4 regions of the Streptomyces sp. NPDC013187 genome follow, and region 4 is predicted to be linked to each of the others. Evidence: riboswitches for the same ligand, from Rfam matches in the RefSeq annotation. Region 4 holds a riboswitch; each other region holds the start of a gene.
What was found. A riboswitch is a leader RNA that binds a small molecule or an ion and turns the genes downstream of it on or off. The one in region 4 is predicted to bind cyclic di-AMP.
Positions count from the first base shown of each region.

Region 1: another riboswitch for cyclic di-AMP. It lies ahead of ACFY5B_RS29420 (transglycosylase family protein); the one in region 4 lies ahead of ACFY5B_RS09470 (peptidoglycan DD-metalloendopeptidase family protein).
Region 2: another riboswitch for cyclic di-AMP. It lies ahead of ACFY5B_RS39075 (M23 family metallopeptidase); the one in region 4 lies ahead of ACFY5B_RS09470 (peptidoglycan DD-metalloendopeptidase family protein).
Region 3: another riboswitch for cyclic di-AMP. It lies ahead of ACFY5B_RS25900 (C40 family peptidase); the one in region 4 lies ahead of ACFY5B_RS09470 (peptidoglycan DD-metalloendopeptidase family protein).

Region 1 covers NZ_JBIBAF010000015.1:87,441-90,937, forward strand. Annotated here, with positions in the region: gene eno (phosphopyruvate hydratase) at 1-932, opposite strand, end outside; gene ACFY5B_RS29420 (transglycosylase family protein) at 1,196-1,891, opposite strand; cyclic di-AMP (ydaO/yuaA leader) riboswitch at 1,896-2,062, opposite strand; gene ACFY5B_RS29425 (transglycosylase family protein) at 2,291-3,259, opposite strand; gene ACFY5B_RS29430 (cytochrome P450) at 3,380-3,497, opposite strand, start outside.
Region 2 covers NZ_JBIBAF010000033.1:22,250-25,746, reverse strand. Annotated here, with positions in the region: gene ACFY5B_RS39090 (MarR family winged helix-turn-helix transcriptional regulator) at 1-439, opposite strand, end outside; gene ACFY5B_RS39085 (dihydrofolate reductase family protein) at 517-1,647, shown strand; tRNA gene ACFY5B_RS39080 (tRNA-Met) at 1,715-1,788, shown strand; cyclic di-AMP (ydaO/yuaA leader) riboswitch at 2,076-2,232, shown strand; gene ACFY5B_RS39075 (M23 family metallopeptidase) at 2,244-3,284, shown strand; partial or broken gene ACFY5B_RS39070 (aldo/keto reductase) at 3,455-3,497, shown strand, end outside.
Region 3 covers NZ_JBIBAF010000012.1:133,606-137,102, forward strand. Annotated here, with positions in the region: gene ACFY5B_RS25885 (helix-turn-helix domain-containing protein) at 1-16, opposite strand, end outside; gene ACFY5B_RS25890 (ATP-binding protein) at 230-688, shown strand; gene ACFY5B_RS25895 (DUF6328 family protein) at 871-1,500, opposite strand; gene ACFY5B_RS25900 (C40 family peptidase) at 1,583-2,056, opposite strand; cyclic di-AMP (ydaO/yuaA leader) riboswitch at 2,060-2,272, opposite strand; gene ACFY5B_RS25905 (hypothetical protein) at 2,608-2,916, opposite strand; gene ACFY5B_RS25910 (ATP-dependent Clp protease proteolytic subunit) at 2,924-3,497, opposite strand, start outside.
Region 4 covers NZ_JBIBAF010000004.1:196,717-200,213, forward strand. Annotated here, with positions in the region: gene ACFY5B_RS09460 (SGNH/GDSL hydrolase family protein) at 1-150, opposite strand, end outside; gene ACFY5B_RS09465 (DUF6250 domain-containing protein) at 296-1,012, opposite strand; gene ACFY5B_RS09470 (peptidoglycan DD-metalloendopeptidase family protein) at 1,231-2,145, opposite strand; cyclic di-AMP (ydaO/yuaA leader) riboswitch at 2,150-2,306, opposite strand; gene ACFY5B_RS09475 (alpha-galactosidase) at 2,621-3,497, opposite strand, start outside.

The sequences.
Region 1 (3,497 bases), on a different contig from region 4:
TCGTCGCCGACGAGCTGGACCTTGTCACCGAGCTTGTCGGTGATGGTCTTCCAGCCCTCCCAGTCGTCCTCGAACAGCGGGTCCTCGATGGAGACGAGCGGGTACGCGTCGACGAGCTCCGCGTAGTACTCGGTCATCTCGGCGGCCGAGCGGTTCTTGCCCTCGAAGGTGTAGGCGCCGTCCTTGTAGAACTCGGAGGCGGCGACGTCGAGCGCCAGGGCGATCTGCTCGCCGGGGGTGTAACCGGCCTCCTTGATCGCCTCCAGGATGAGGTCGAGGGCCTCGCGGTTGGAGCCGAGGTTCGGGGCGAAGCCGCCCTCGTCGCCGAGGCCGGTGGCCAGGCCCTTGCTCTTCAGGACCTTCTTCAGCGTGTGGTAGACCTCGGCGCCCCAGCGCAGGGCCTCGGAGAAGGACTCCGCGCCGATCGGGGCGATCATGAACTCCTGGATGTCCACGTTGGAGTCGGCGTGCGAGCCGCCGTTCAGGATGTTCATCATCGGCACCGGAAGCAGGTGCGCGTTGGGGCCGCCCAGGTAGCGGAAGAGGGGGAGGTCGCTGGCCTCGGAGGCGGCGTGGGCCACGGCGAGGGAGACGCCGAGGATGGCGTTGGCGCCGAGCGAGCCCTTGTTGTCGGTGGCGTCCAGGTCGAACATGGCCTGGTCGATCAGGCGCTGCTCGGTGGCGTCGTAGCCGACCAGCTCCGGGCCGATCTGCTCGATGACCGCGAGGACGGCCTTCTCCACACCCTTGCCGAGGTAGCGGTTCGAGTCGCCGTCGCGGAGCTCGATGGCCTCGAAGGCGCCCGTGGAGGCGCCGGACGGGACGGCGGCACGACCGGTGCTGCCGTCGTCGAGGCCGACCTCGACCTCGACCGTGGGGTTGCCTCGGGAGTCCAGGATTTCCCGGGCTACGACGACGTCGATGGACGGCACGAGCATCTCCTTCTTGAATGTGACGCGGTGACGCGGGTCGCGTGGACCCGGCGAGGTGCGGGCCGTGGTGGCTCGCGACATGAGCCTAACCGGCTCCGGGCGATCGGCCACCGGGTCGCCCACCCCATGGACAGAACCGAGAGTAAATTGTTTCCGAACGGAACAAAGCCGGTTCCCGAAAAAACCCCGCCCCGGTGCGTACGGGGGATGACGCACCGGGGCGGGGAGACCGTGGACCCCGGGGGGCCCGTGCGGGCCGCTGCTTACTTCAGGTGCAGCTGCTGGCCCGGGTAGATGAGGTTGGCGTCCTCGACGATGTCCTTGTTCAGCTCGAAGAGCTTCTCCCAGCCGCCCTTGACCTTCTGGTCCGCGGCGATCGAGCTGAGGGTGTCGCCCTTGGTGACCTTGTACTCGCCGTCACCCTTCTTGACCTTCTTGCCGGTCGGGGTGGTGACGGTCTTCTTGGCCGCCGGGCGCTCGTCGGAGCGGGAGGCCGGCTGCTGCTGGGTCTCGCGGGTCTCGGTGCTCTGGCTCTGGCTCTGCGAGGAGCTGCCCGAGTCGCTGGAGGAGCCGCCACCGGTGTAACCGGCGCTCGACAGGCCCTTGCCGCAGACCGGCCAGGCGCCCTTGCCCTGGCTCGCGAGGACCTTCTCGGCGATCTCGATCTGCTGGTCCTTGGTGGCCTGGTCGGCGGTGGAGGCGTACTTGGTGCCGCCGTAGCCGGACCAGGTGGAGGCGGAGAACTGCAGACCGCCGTAGTAGCCGTTGCCGGTGTTGATGGACCAGTTGCCGCCGGACTCGCACTGGGCGACCGCGTCCCACTCGGACGCGGTGGCGGCGGAGGCGTTGCCGGCCGCCATCAGCGGGGCGGCGACGGCGGCACCGGTGACACCGGCGATGGCGATGACCCGAGAGGCCTTGGACGGACGGCGGTGCGTGCCCTTGCCGGAAAACAGCATGGAGAGATCCCCTCACCGACGCCTGCGAGGTGAGCTGTCGGGTTCGGGCCGGTTGAGTTGCCCGGCCGCGCCCCTCCCGGGACACGGCTTCACCCCAAGCCCTTCCGGCACAACCGGCCGGTCGGGCACCTACCTTGGGTCCCCCGCTCCTGCCTACGGCGCTTGACGCGACGACTGTTCCCGTACGGCCGCTGGCAGGATTCGGCGTTGCGGCAGCCGGGGCTCGCGGTGACGAGCGATCACGACCGTAGACAGGTGATCCGCCGAATTTCAAAGACGATCAGGGCTTCTGAGATCTATCTCTCACCGCGCTTATACGGGACATTCGGCGCGAAACATGACGTGAACTCACCCGGTTTCGGGGCGACTTCGACCGCCGTTTCCGCACTGCCCGAACAGCTACCTCTCGTCCGCTTCGCCCTCGACCGTGAGCGCCTGACCGGGGTGGATGAGGTCCGGGTCGGCGCCGACCTCGTTCTCGTTGCTCTCGTAGAGCTCTTGCCATCCGCCGCCGACCCGAAGGGCGTCGGCGATGGACCAGAGGCTGTCGCCGATACCCACGATGTAGGCACCTTCGGACGCGTCCCCGGAACCCTCGTCGGCGCCCGCGGAGTGACGCCCCGTGGACTTCTCCGCGCGATCGCTGCCGGGCGCGCCGGTTTCGTCGGCACTGGGACCGCGATGACGGCCGGAGCCGGTGTCGGTCAGCCGCGAGGAGTCGTCGCCCTGCTGGGCCTTGCCGGCTTTGCCACTCTCGGAGGCGTCCGGCGATGAGCTGTCGGACTGCCGCTTCTGTGACGAACCAGCGGATTCGGTCGACTTGTCCGTCTTGGCGGTTTCATCCTTCGAGGTCGATGTCGCGTCAGGCGATGACGAAGGAGAGGAGGAAGGGCTGCCCGAGGGGGACGAACCGAGCGAGTCGAGCAGGCCGGGCGAGTCGACCTCGCCGGACGAGCCGGACGAATCGGATGACCCGGACGAGTCCGACCCCTTGCCCTGCTCGAGGCCGGAGAGCAGTCCACAGGTGCGCCACGCGCCGACTCCCTGGTCGGCGAGGATTCTCTCGGCCACGGCTATCTGCTGGGAGCGGCTGGCCAGATCGGCGCTCGCGGCGTAGTCGAGGCCGCCGTGGTTCTCCCAGTCCTCCTGGGACAACTGCAGGCCGCCGTAGTAACCGTTGCCGCTGTTCTCGCTCCACGCACCGCCGGTCTCGCAATCGGCGACCTTGTCCCAGGTCGTGCCGTCTGCCGCACTGGCACCGGAGGCCCCGAGGAGCGGGATCGCGATGGCGGAGCCGGTCACTCCGGCCGCGACGAGGAGAGCCGGAGCCTGGCGGGGGCGACGGTGCCGACCGTTCCCGGAGAGCATACGGAGACCTTTCACGCGACAGCAGTGACCGACGCGGCGTGAATCCCTCCGCGTTGATGGGTGAACGTATCGGCAGACGATCACTTGTCACAAGTTCATGCCGCGCAGATCACGTGAAGATCACAGGTCTGATGTTTCGTCACGTTCGGCCGGTGCTGCCGGTGCTGCCGGTGCTGCCGGTGTGAACTCCACCGGCAACGTGCGCAGCCCGCGCATGATGAGGCCGCCGCGCCATCGC
Region 2 (3,497 bases), on a different contig from region 4:
CCTGCACGATCGCCGCGGAGATCTCCTCCAGCTGGCCCACCTGCTCCTCGCTGAGGCGGTCGAACAGGGCGCTCCGCACGGTCGCGACATGCCCGGGCGCCGCGCGAACCAGCACGGCGAAACCCTCGTCGGTCAGCGCCGCGACGCTGCCCCGCTTGTCGTACCGGCAGGCCTCGCGCCGCAGCATGCCGTCCTTCTCCAGCCGCGTGACCGCGTACGTCAGCCGGCTGCGCGTGATCTTCAGCCGCTCCGCGAGATCGGTCATGCGCAGTCGCCGCTCCGGGGACTCCGACAGGACGGACAGGATGGAGTAGTAAAGGTGCGGCATGCTGGCGTCCTGCTGGAGCTGCCGGTCGATCGCGTCCTCCAGGAGCAGCGAGGCGGCGATGTAGGCGCGCCAGGCGCGCTGCTCATCGGGGCTGAGCCAGCGAGTCGTCATGCCGCCAGTGTAGGTTTGTTTCAAACTTGAACCAAGACCTGTCCAGTCCGGCCGTCCCGACCAGCCGCGGAGCACCGATGCCTCACCCGTACGTCCTGCTGTCCGCCGCCGTCTCCCTCGACGGCTACCTGGACGACACCGGACCCGACCGCCTGCTCCTGTCCAGCCCGGCCGACTTCGACCGGGTCGACGAGGTGCGGGCCTCCGTCGACGCGATCCTGATCGGCGCCGGCACCATCCGCGCCGACAACCCGCGCCTGCTGGTGAACTCGGAGCGGCGCCGGTCCGCACGCACGGCCGCGGGCAAGCCCGAGTACCCCCTCAAGGTCACGGTCAGCGGCTCCGGCGACCTCGACCCGGACGCCCGCTTCTGGCACACGGGTGGCGAGAAGGTCCTCTACACGACCGGCCAGGGCGCGGAACGCGCCCGCGCGCTGGGACTGGCCACCGACGTCGTCCCGCTCGGCGCGGACCTCGACTGGCGGCGGCTGCTCACGCACCTGCACGACGTCCGGGGCGTACGGCGGCTCATGGTCGAGGGCGGCGGCCTGATCCACACCCAGCTCCTCACCCAGGGCCTGGCCGACGAACTCCAGCTGGTCCTCGCCCCGCTCTTCGTGGGCGACCCGCGGGCGCCCCGGCTCTTCGGCCCCGGCGGCTACCAGGACGGTCGGCTCCGGCTGCTGGAGTCGCGGCGGATCGAAGACGTCGTCCTGATGCGCTACGAGCCGACCGCCCCGGGCACCGGTTCCCTGCCCGCCGCCGCCGACCACCACTGGCTGGCCCGCGCCTGTGAGCTGGCCGAGCGCTGTCCGCCGTCGGACACGGCGTTCAGCGTGGGCGCGGTCGTGGTCGCCGCCGACGGCACGGAACTGGCCCGCGGCCACTCCCGTGAGGGCGGCGACCCGGTGGTGCACGCCGAGGAGGCGGCCCTCGCGAAGCTCGACCCGGACGACCCGCGCCTGCCCGGCGCGACGGTGTACAGCAGCCTGGAGCCGTGCGCCCACCGCGCCTCCCGCCCCGCACCCTGCGCCCGGCTGATCCTCGACGCGGGTGTCCGACGGGTCGTCACGGCCTGGCGCGAGCCGGACACCTTCGTGACGGACGCCGACGGCAGCGGCCTCCTGGCGGCTCAGGGGGTGGAGGTCCTCGTCCTCCCGGAGCACGAGGAGCAGGCCAAGGCCCCGAACCGCCACCTGCCGCGCTGAGCACGGAGCCGGAACGGCGGGTGTGTGCGAGCGGTCCCGCGGATGGCGTACACTGGTGACACAACGACGCGGGGTGGAGCAGCTCGGTAGCTCGCTGGGCTCATAACCCAGAGGTCGCAGGTTCAAATCCTGTCCCCGCTACTGAAGGCCGAGGGCCGGAATCCAAACGGATTCCGGCCCTCGGTGCATTCCCGGTACGTCATTATGTTCGGTGAGCGAACCACCCCGTTCCGCATAACAACTGACACACCGTCAAAACTCGTCAGTCACTTGTGGAGCGGTCAACTCGCCCGATTTAAACCGGTCATGGCAGGTAAGTCCGCGCGAAAAAGGTTAATGATCAAGTGGAATCGCTGGAATACCCCTCGCGCCTCCATTAACGTTCGATAACGCAGCGCGGTCGTCCCAGCCGTCACAGAAGGCGGCTCCGTGCGCACGCGCCGAATCCCGAAAGGGAACCGGGGAACCACCACTTGGGGTGAATCGGGCGTACACCACCGTGCGAGCACGGGCGGTATACGCGCGTAGGAGACCTTCCTGCTCCGAACCCGTCAGCTAACCCGGTAGGCGAGAAGGAAGGAAAGGAGTACGCCCACGTGGCGTCCAACCGGCCTGCCCCCACGGCCCCGTACGCGCCGACGCGCGACACCGACACCTTCGGCTACGGCGGTCAGCGCACCGACGAGGGCCCGTTCCAGGAGTGGAACCCCACCGAGGAGTCCATCCGTCCCGTCCGTGGCCGGCATCGCGTCACCAAGCAGCGCGGCGGAGGCCTCGCCCGCAGCTCCACCGTCCTGGGCGTCGGCGTCATAGCCGCCGTGGGTGCCGGCGGCATGGCCAGCGCCCAGACCGGCAAGCCCCCGGTGTCCATCTCCGTGCCGGACCTGCCCTCGGTGGGTTCCCTCATCTCGGACGACGACACCCCCGAAGGTTCCGCCACCCCGCTCAGCAGCCTCGGCACCGCCACCGCGGACACCGCGAAGGACACGTCCGGCGCCCGCGCCGGCGCCGGTGACGCGCTGCGTGCCCGGATCATGGCTCAGGTCGAGCACCAGCAGGAGCAGATCGAGACCAAGGCCGCCGAGGACGCCGCGGCCGCCGCCGAGAAGGCGGCCAAGGAGGCCGTCGCAAAGGCGGAGGAGGAAGCCAAGGCCAAGGCCGCCGAAGCCAAGAAGAAGGCGGAGGAGGAGGCCGAGAAGAAGGCCGAGGCCGAGCGCCTCGCCGCCCTCGCCAAGCAGTTCACGCTGCCGACCTCCTCGTACACCCTCACCTCGACGTTCGGTCAGGCCGGCGCCTACTGGTCCTCCGGCTACCACACCGGCCTCGACTTCGCCGCTCCGACCGGTACGCCGATCAAGGCCGTGCACAGCGGCACCATCACCGAGGCGGGCTGGAACGGCTCGTACGGCTACAAGACCGTCCTCACCCTCGATGACGGCACCGAGATCTGGTACGCGCACCAGTCCTCCATCGGCGTCAGCGTCGGCCAGAAGGTCAGCACCGGCGACGTGATCGGCCGCGTGGGCGCCACCGGCAACGTCACCGGGGCGCACCTGCACCTCGAAGTCCACTCCGGTGGATCCGCGAGCGGCATCGACCCGGTGGCGTGGCTGCGCGGCAAGGGACTGAACCCGTAAGCGGTAGGCGTGCGTTGAACGACCGACGGCCCTGACGACGACCCCCCGACGTCAGGGCCGTCGGTCGTTTTCCGGGCGTGTGCGGCGGCGCACACCGGGCGGGGAGTGTTTACAGGGCTTTTGCGTTCACCGCGGAATGAGGCGTTCCCCTCTGGGTGTTGACGTCGAGCATGACTTCTCTGCGCAAGCTCGGCTCTTCCGACCTCGAGGTCT
Region 3 (3,497 bases), on a different contig from region 4:
CGGGACCGTGCTGCATGGGCTCCTCCTTACTCCTTCGGAGCCACCCAAATACGGTCTCGCGTCGCAGAGTTCACCGCTTTGAGCGACAGATATATGCATATCTTGGTGGATCGCCGACCTTCACGGGTGTTCTGGTGGCAGTCTGACGACGAAGCACCAGTCCGGGACCGTACTCGAACCATCCGCTCCGTGTCGGGCTACGGTCCCGTGGGAAAGGGACGACGTCGCCATGGCAGACCATCTGGAAGCATCCGTCACTCTGCCGAGCGATCCCGCCTCGGTCTCCGCAGCGCGTGCCTATGTGGTGAGCACGCTGGCGGAGTGGGGCCTGCCGGCGGACACGGACGTGTCCGACACCGTCCGGCTCATCATCTCGGAACTCGCCACCAACGCCGTCCAGCACACCTTCGGCCAGTCGCCCACCTTCACCGTGGACGTCGAGCTGGACCGCGACGAACGGCTGCGCATCGGTGTCACGGACAGTCATCCGCGCTTCCCCAGACGCCTGCCCGCAGCCGTCCAGCAGGACAACGGCCGCGGCCTGGTCATCATCCGCTGGCTGACCGCCGAGTGCGGCGGCAGACTGCGCATCCGCCCGACCCGCGAGGGCGGCAAGACCATCTCGATCGAACTCCCGTGGGCCGTTCCGGTCCGGCCGGTGACGACGGCGGGCCAGCAGGAGCCGTAGCCGGTCACAGCAGAACCTGAAGGACCCGGCCGACCTGAAAGATCTGACGGACCTGACAGACCCGGAGGACCTTCCCCCTGGTGCTCTCGATGCACCCCGGCCCGCGCGACCCGCATCCGGGCCATTCCCGCGGCTCTACGCCGCCCACTCCGGGCCCTGCGACCCGCCGGAGCCCGCGGCCGTCACCGGTGCCGAGCCGACGCCTCCCGGTGTGCTGCCGCCCCTCGAAGCCCCGACGGCTGCCCGACAGTGCGCCGCAGCGGTGCGGGGACCCTGATCTCGGCCCCCTCCGGCTCCTCCTCGGTGGTTTCCTCGGCGCCGTCCCGTTCCCCGTGCAGCCCCGCTCGTCGCACCAGCCGGGGGAGTACACCCCACAGTCCGACGCAGACCAGGAAGGTCGCGGCGCCCGCGGCGATGCCACCGGCACGGCCCGTGGTCACGTCGACCACCAGCAGCACCGAACCGCTGAACGCGAACACCAGCACGCTCAGACCGGTCGTGGCCAGGCGCGAGGAGACCTGCACTATGCGGGGCTTGGCGCCCTGCTGGAAGAGGGAACGGTGCAGAGCGGCCGGCGCGGTGAAGAGCGCGGCGGCCAGGACCGCCAGCAGCAGCGTGATGACGTAGGTGACGCGCTGGACCGTGTCGAGGTCCCCGAAGCGCGAGGTGAAGGCCAGCGACAGCAGGAAGGCGAAGAGGATCTGCACACCCGTCTGGGTGACGCGGAGTTCCTGGAGCAGCTCGACGAAGTTGCGGTCGGCGCGTTGCAGCGGAGTCTCGTTGCGCGCGGTGCAGGGACGGTGCTCGGCCATGACGTCACGGGTATCCACTTGCGCCCGTGTCACGCTCCGGCGTGCGGCGGCGCGTCATCAACGCCGCCGCACGCCGGGCGGATCACTTCACGCGCCCGTACCAGACGCTCTTGGTCCAGATCTTCTGCAGCCGCACCACGTCCCCGCTCTTCGGGGAGTGCCAGAGCTTGTTCTTACCCGCGTAGATACCGACGTGGTACACGTTGCTGCCCGAGTGGAAGAACACCAGGTCTCCCGCCTTGCGGTTCTTGGCGGAGATGTGGCGCGTCTTGTTGTACTGCTGGGCAGCCGTGCGGGGGAGCTTCTTGCCGGCCTTCTTGAACGAGTAGAGCGTGAGCCCGGAGCAGTCGAACCGGTGCGGCCCTATCGCCCCGTACTTGTAGGGCGAACCCTTCTTGGATGCCGCGATCTGGAGTGCCTTGGTCGCCGGTGTGGCTGCCGCGGCCTCGGAGGTGAAGCCGGGGGCCACGATCGAGCCGCCCACCGCGGCGATGGTGAGCGCCGAGGCCGTACCGGCTCGGGCCATGAGCGACGGGACACGATTGAGCGCAGTCATGCGCAACCCTTCGTCAGCCGCCTGTGAAGGATGACCTGTCGGATTCGGGCTGACAAAGTTGCCCGGCCGCTGACGCGGCTTCACCCCAAGGGCTGCTCGGAGCCGGTCATGGCGTGACCGTCCCGGCGACCCGTCGTGCTTGGGTCCTCCACTCCTGCCGATCCACTCCTGTCGACCGGTCATCCGGGCGGCGGCAGGACTCGGCGTCCGCCCGGATCGCCCCGCCACAGCGGCGGGGGCTTGTCGTCAAGCAGGGATCTTGGCGCATGCCTGTCCGGATTTCCCAACGGAACCGGGGATTTGTGTTGTTACTCACCACTCACCCGTTCGGGTGGACACGTGTGCGTTCGCGCCACTGTCCACGCGTTCGCGGACCGTCGGACCAGGCATGGAATGTCCCATTCCGCCCCGGGGCTACGCGCGTTGCGCAACCGGAAGGGCCCCAAAATCGGTCTCCCGCCTACTCCGAACAGGGGTACGTCTTTTGGTCCGTTTCAACTCAGCCCCGGAGGCTCCGCCGTCGCGTCGGGCGTCCGGGTCGACGGCTCGCGTCAACTGACGGGTTCCGGGGGCAGGGTGAGCCGCGCCGTGCGCCGCTCGCCGTCCAGCACCCGCAGCGCCCGGGCCAGGGTGCCGGCGTGCAGTTCCGTCTCGCCCCGCTGGTGCATCAGGGCCAGCGCGTCACGCAGTGCGGTCGCCTTGCCGACGAGGGCCTGGGCGGCACGCAGCCCGCGATACGTGTCACCGTCCCGGGCCGGGTTGATGCGGCCGAGCAGATCGACCACGTCGAGGTAGCGGTCGATCAGTTCCGCTTCGGCGCGGGTCAGGGCGGGCAGCGGCGGCAGCTCGGGCGGGAGCATCGGGGCCTCACCGTCCGGTCGGCGGGGCGAGGGTGGCCTTGCGGCTGGGGATGATCCCGTCCACCAGGCCGTACTCCACCGCTTCCTGCGCGGTGAGGACCTTGTCCCGCTCGATGTCCGCGCTCACCTGCTCCCGGGTGCGGCCCGTGTGCAGCGCGAGCATCTCCTCCATCCGGTTCCGGATGCGCGTCAACTCATCCGCCTGGATGGCCAGATCGCTCGCCTGACCGTGGATCGGCTCGGGCAGCGCCGGCTGATGGATCACCAGGCGCGCGTCGGGCAGCGCGAATCGCTTGCCGGGTGTGCCCGCCGCCAGCAGCACCGAGGAGGCGGCACCGGCCTGGCCCAGGAGAATCGTCTCCACGTCGCAGGAGACGTACTGCATCGTGTCGTAGACCGCCGTCATCGCATGGAAGCTGCCGCCGGGAGAGTTGATGTAGAGCGAGATGTCGCGCTCCGGGGCCTGGTGCTCCAGATGCATGAACTGGGCCATGACGTCGTTCGCCGAGGTCTCGTCCACCGGCGCCCCGAGGAAGACGATGCGCTCCTCCAGGAGCTTCGCGTACGGATCCATCGTCCGT
Region 4 (3,497 bases):
GAGATTGGTGTATCGGAAGTCGCCCTCGGGCCTGCGGTCGGCGAGCAGGACGGCGAACCGGTCGGCCCAGCCGACGAACGCCCCGTCGGGGCCGGGGTCGCCGACGCCCTCGGTGAAGCTGTCCCCCACCGCCACGTACGACCCGATCACTGCTTTGCTGTCACTCTTCGAATCGTCTGCCACAGCAGCCCATGATTCACCTTCCAATGTGACCTACGCGACCGTAGGAAAGGGTTGACGGGCGGTGAGATAAGCCACTCCTAAAGTGTTCGCCAACTCCGGAATACCCCACTGGTCAGGGATGTTTCGGGGTGAACCGCCAGATCCGGAACCCACTGATCCGGAAATGGCTCCAGACGGTCCGGAAGGCGAAATGGCCGCCGGTGTAGGGCTGGGGATCGGTGTAGTCGAAGACGAGGCGTCCGTTGTTCCACCAGCGGACCCTGGAGCCGTCGGACACGATCCGCACCCGGTTGGGCTCGTTCGGCACCAGCAGCGGCTCCGTGTAGTCGAAGACCAGGGGGCGGACGCCCGGTTCGCCGACGTAGCGACGCAGCCGGGTCGTGGTGTTGTAGTTGGCGCCGTAGCCCGCGTAGTACGTCGTGAGGTGGTCGTACTCGTCGAGGGCTCCGCCACGCGGTGTGGCGAAGAGGTCGTCCGGGGAGCGGACGTCGGTCGCGTTCCAGAAGTTGTTGAGGTCCGAGACCCGGTCGTTGACGCCGCCCTCGGAGACGGGGATCGCGGTGTATTCGAGCAGGTACGGCCCTTCGAGCCGCTGCCTGAACCACACGGTCGCGCCGCTCGGCACGTCGATCTCCAGCGCGCCGCGCGAGGCGGTCACGGTGCCGCCGTCCTGAAGTTCGGTCGCCCACTGGCCGAGACCGTGGCAGAAGTCGTCGTGCGCGAGGAGACGGCGCTGCGGGGACGCGGCGTGCGCGGTGGCCGTTGGGGCGAGGGCCGCCAGGGCGGCTCCGGCGGCCAGGGCTCCGAAGCCTCTGCGGGTGGTCGGCACGAACGCTCTGCGGGTGGTCGGCACGGTGACACCACTCCTCGGGATCCGCCGGGAAGGCTCTGGAAAGCGCTTGCACTCCGGCCGTGATCACTCTGTCCCAACTGCCGCCGTCTGTCGATCCCTTGGGCGAGCGGCGGCACGCCCGCACACCGAAGGCCGGACCCGGGGATCGGGGCCCGGCCTTCGGTCGCGTGTCAGGCAGGTGGTCGTGCGGTGGGTCAGCCGACGGAGACGCCGTGCGAGCGCAGGAAGGCGACCGGGTCCACGTCCGAGCCGTAGTCCGGCGTGGTGCGGATCTCGAAGTGCAGGTGCGGTCCGGTCACGTTGCCGGTGGCGCCCGACAGGCCGACCTGCTGCCCCGCGGTAACGGTCTGGCCGGCCGAGACGGAGAGCTGGGACAGGTGGGCGTACTGGGCGTAGTAGCCGTCGTCGAGCTTGATGACGACCTGGTTGCCGTACGCGCCGCCCCAGCCGGCGGAGACGACCGTACCCGCGCCGACGGCCTTGAGGGAGGTGCCGGTCGGGACGACGAAGTCGACACCGGTGTGGTAACCGCTGGACCACATGCTGCCGGACATGTGGTACGGGGTGCCGACGGTGGCACCGGCCACCGGGAGGGTGAAGCCGCTGGAGTTGCTCTCGGCGGCGGGCTCGGCGGCGGCCGGCTTCGCTGCGGTCTCGGCCTTCGGGGCCGAATCGGCGGCGGAGGGCTTCGGGGCCGAGGCCTTCGGCGCGGACGGGGCCGAGGCCTTCGGGGCGCTCGCCGCCTTCTTGCCGATCGACAGCTTCAGGCCCGGGTGGATCAGCGACGGGTCGGAGCCGACGGCGTCACGGTTGTCGGCGTAGAGCTTTTTCCAGCCCCCGCTGACGTGCTGCTCGTCGGCGATCTTGGCGAGGTAGTCGCCGGCCTTCACGGTGTACGTGCGGACGCCGTTGGCCTTTTCGGCGGCCTTTTTCCCGGCGGCCGGAGCGGACTGGACGGCCTTTTCCGGAGCCGACTGCGGGGTGGCGGCGTGGGCGCCGGCGGCTCCCATGAGCGGCAGGGCGAGAGCGGCCCCGCCGGTTCCGGCGACGGCGATGGAGCGGGTGAAACGCTGGGTCTTGGGGCGGCGGTGCTTACCCTTCGCGGGCATGGCGAATTCCTCTCCGTCGCCTGCGAGGTGAGCTGTCGGGTGCGGGCTGGAGATGCCCGGCCGCGCCGGGGCGCGGCTGAACCCCAAGCCGTTCCGGGAACCGGAACAGGCGTCTTACCTGTGGGTCCCCCGCTCCTGCCGTGGTTCGGGTCAGTGTGTGCGGGCTCCGGGCGGCGGCAGGATTAGGCGTCCGTCCGGATTGGTGTGGAACGTAAGCGACCACGACGCAATAGGACAAGCTTGCGGTTGCGCGACGGGGTGTTTTTCTTGACGCGTCGCCACATGTGCCGTCACCGAGCGTGGATTACCGATCTCTCGCTTTGCTCAATGACCCTGAATATTGCGGGGATTACGTGAACATGGCGACAGCACATCGTCACGAATATGACGATGGTCACGCACCCCGACCTCATCTCCTTTACGATCGGGGCACGTTATCCCTAAGCGGCTAAAATTCCCTATTCGGACAGAATGACTACTTCCGCTTAAGCCGGACGATAGCGGCGTCCAGATCCCCGCGCACACTGACCCGCAGTCCGTGGTGAAGCAGTACGGCCCCTCGGTGAACTTCGCCCGTTTCGAGGCATTCATACGACTCTGTCGAGTCGAGGCCGCGCAGCCGGAGCGTCGGAACGGGCTCGCCGTAGCGCTGGGCCTGGAGCCATGCGAAGACGACGGTCTCGTCGCCGAGGACGTACTGCACGGCGCTCAGCCCGCCCTCCGGAGGCCGCAGCCGGTACTGGTCGCCGCGCTGCACCACGGGCCGGATCTCCTTGTAGAGCCCCACCCACTCCGCCGCCTCGGCCAGCTCCTCCGGCGTCCACTTCGCGAGGTCGCCACCGACCCCGAGCACCCCGGCCATGGCGCTGACGAACCGGAACCGCAGCGAGCTGGCCCGGTGGTTGAGCATGGCGTTCGGACTGTCGGTGACCCAGGCGGCCATGACCCGGGCCGGATGGATCTGACTGAAGCCGTGCTGGATGGCGAGCCGGTCGAGGGGGTCGGTGTTGTCGGAGGTCCACACCTGGTCCGTGCGGCTCAGCACACCGAGGTCGATCCGCCCGCCGCCACCCGAGCAGGACTCGAAGGCCACCCCCGGGTGGGCGGCCCGCAGCCGGTCCAGCAGGGCGTACAGGCCGTGCACGTGGTCGACCCACAACCGCTGCGGGTAGGCGTCGTCCGGCCAGCCGGCGTCGGTGAAGCAGCGGTTGAAGTCCCACTTCACGTAGTCGATCGGCGCACTGGAGAGGAGACCGTCGAGCTGCTCCCACAGGTACTCCCGGACGTCCTCGCGGGCGAGGTTGAGTACCAGCTGGTTACGGAACTCCGTCCGCTTTCGTCCCGATTGGTAC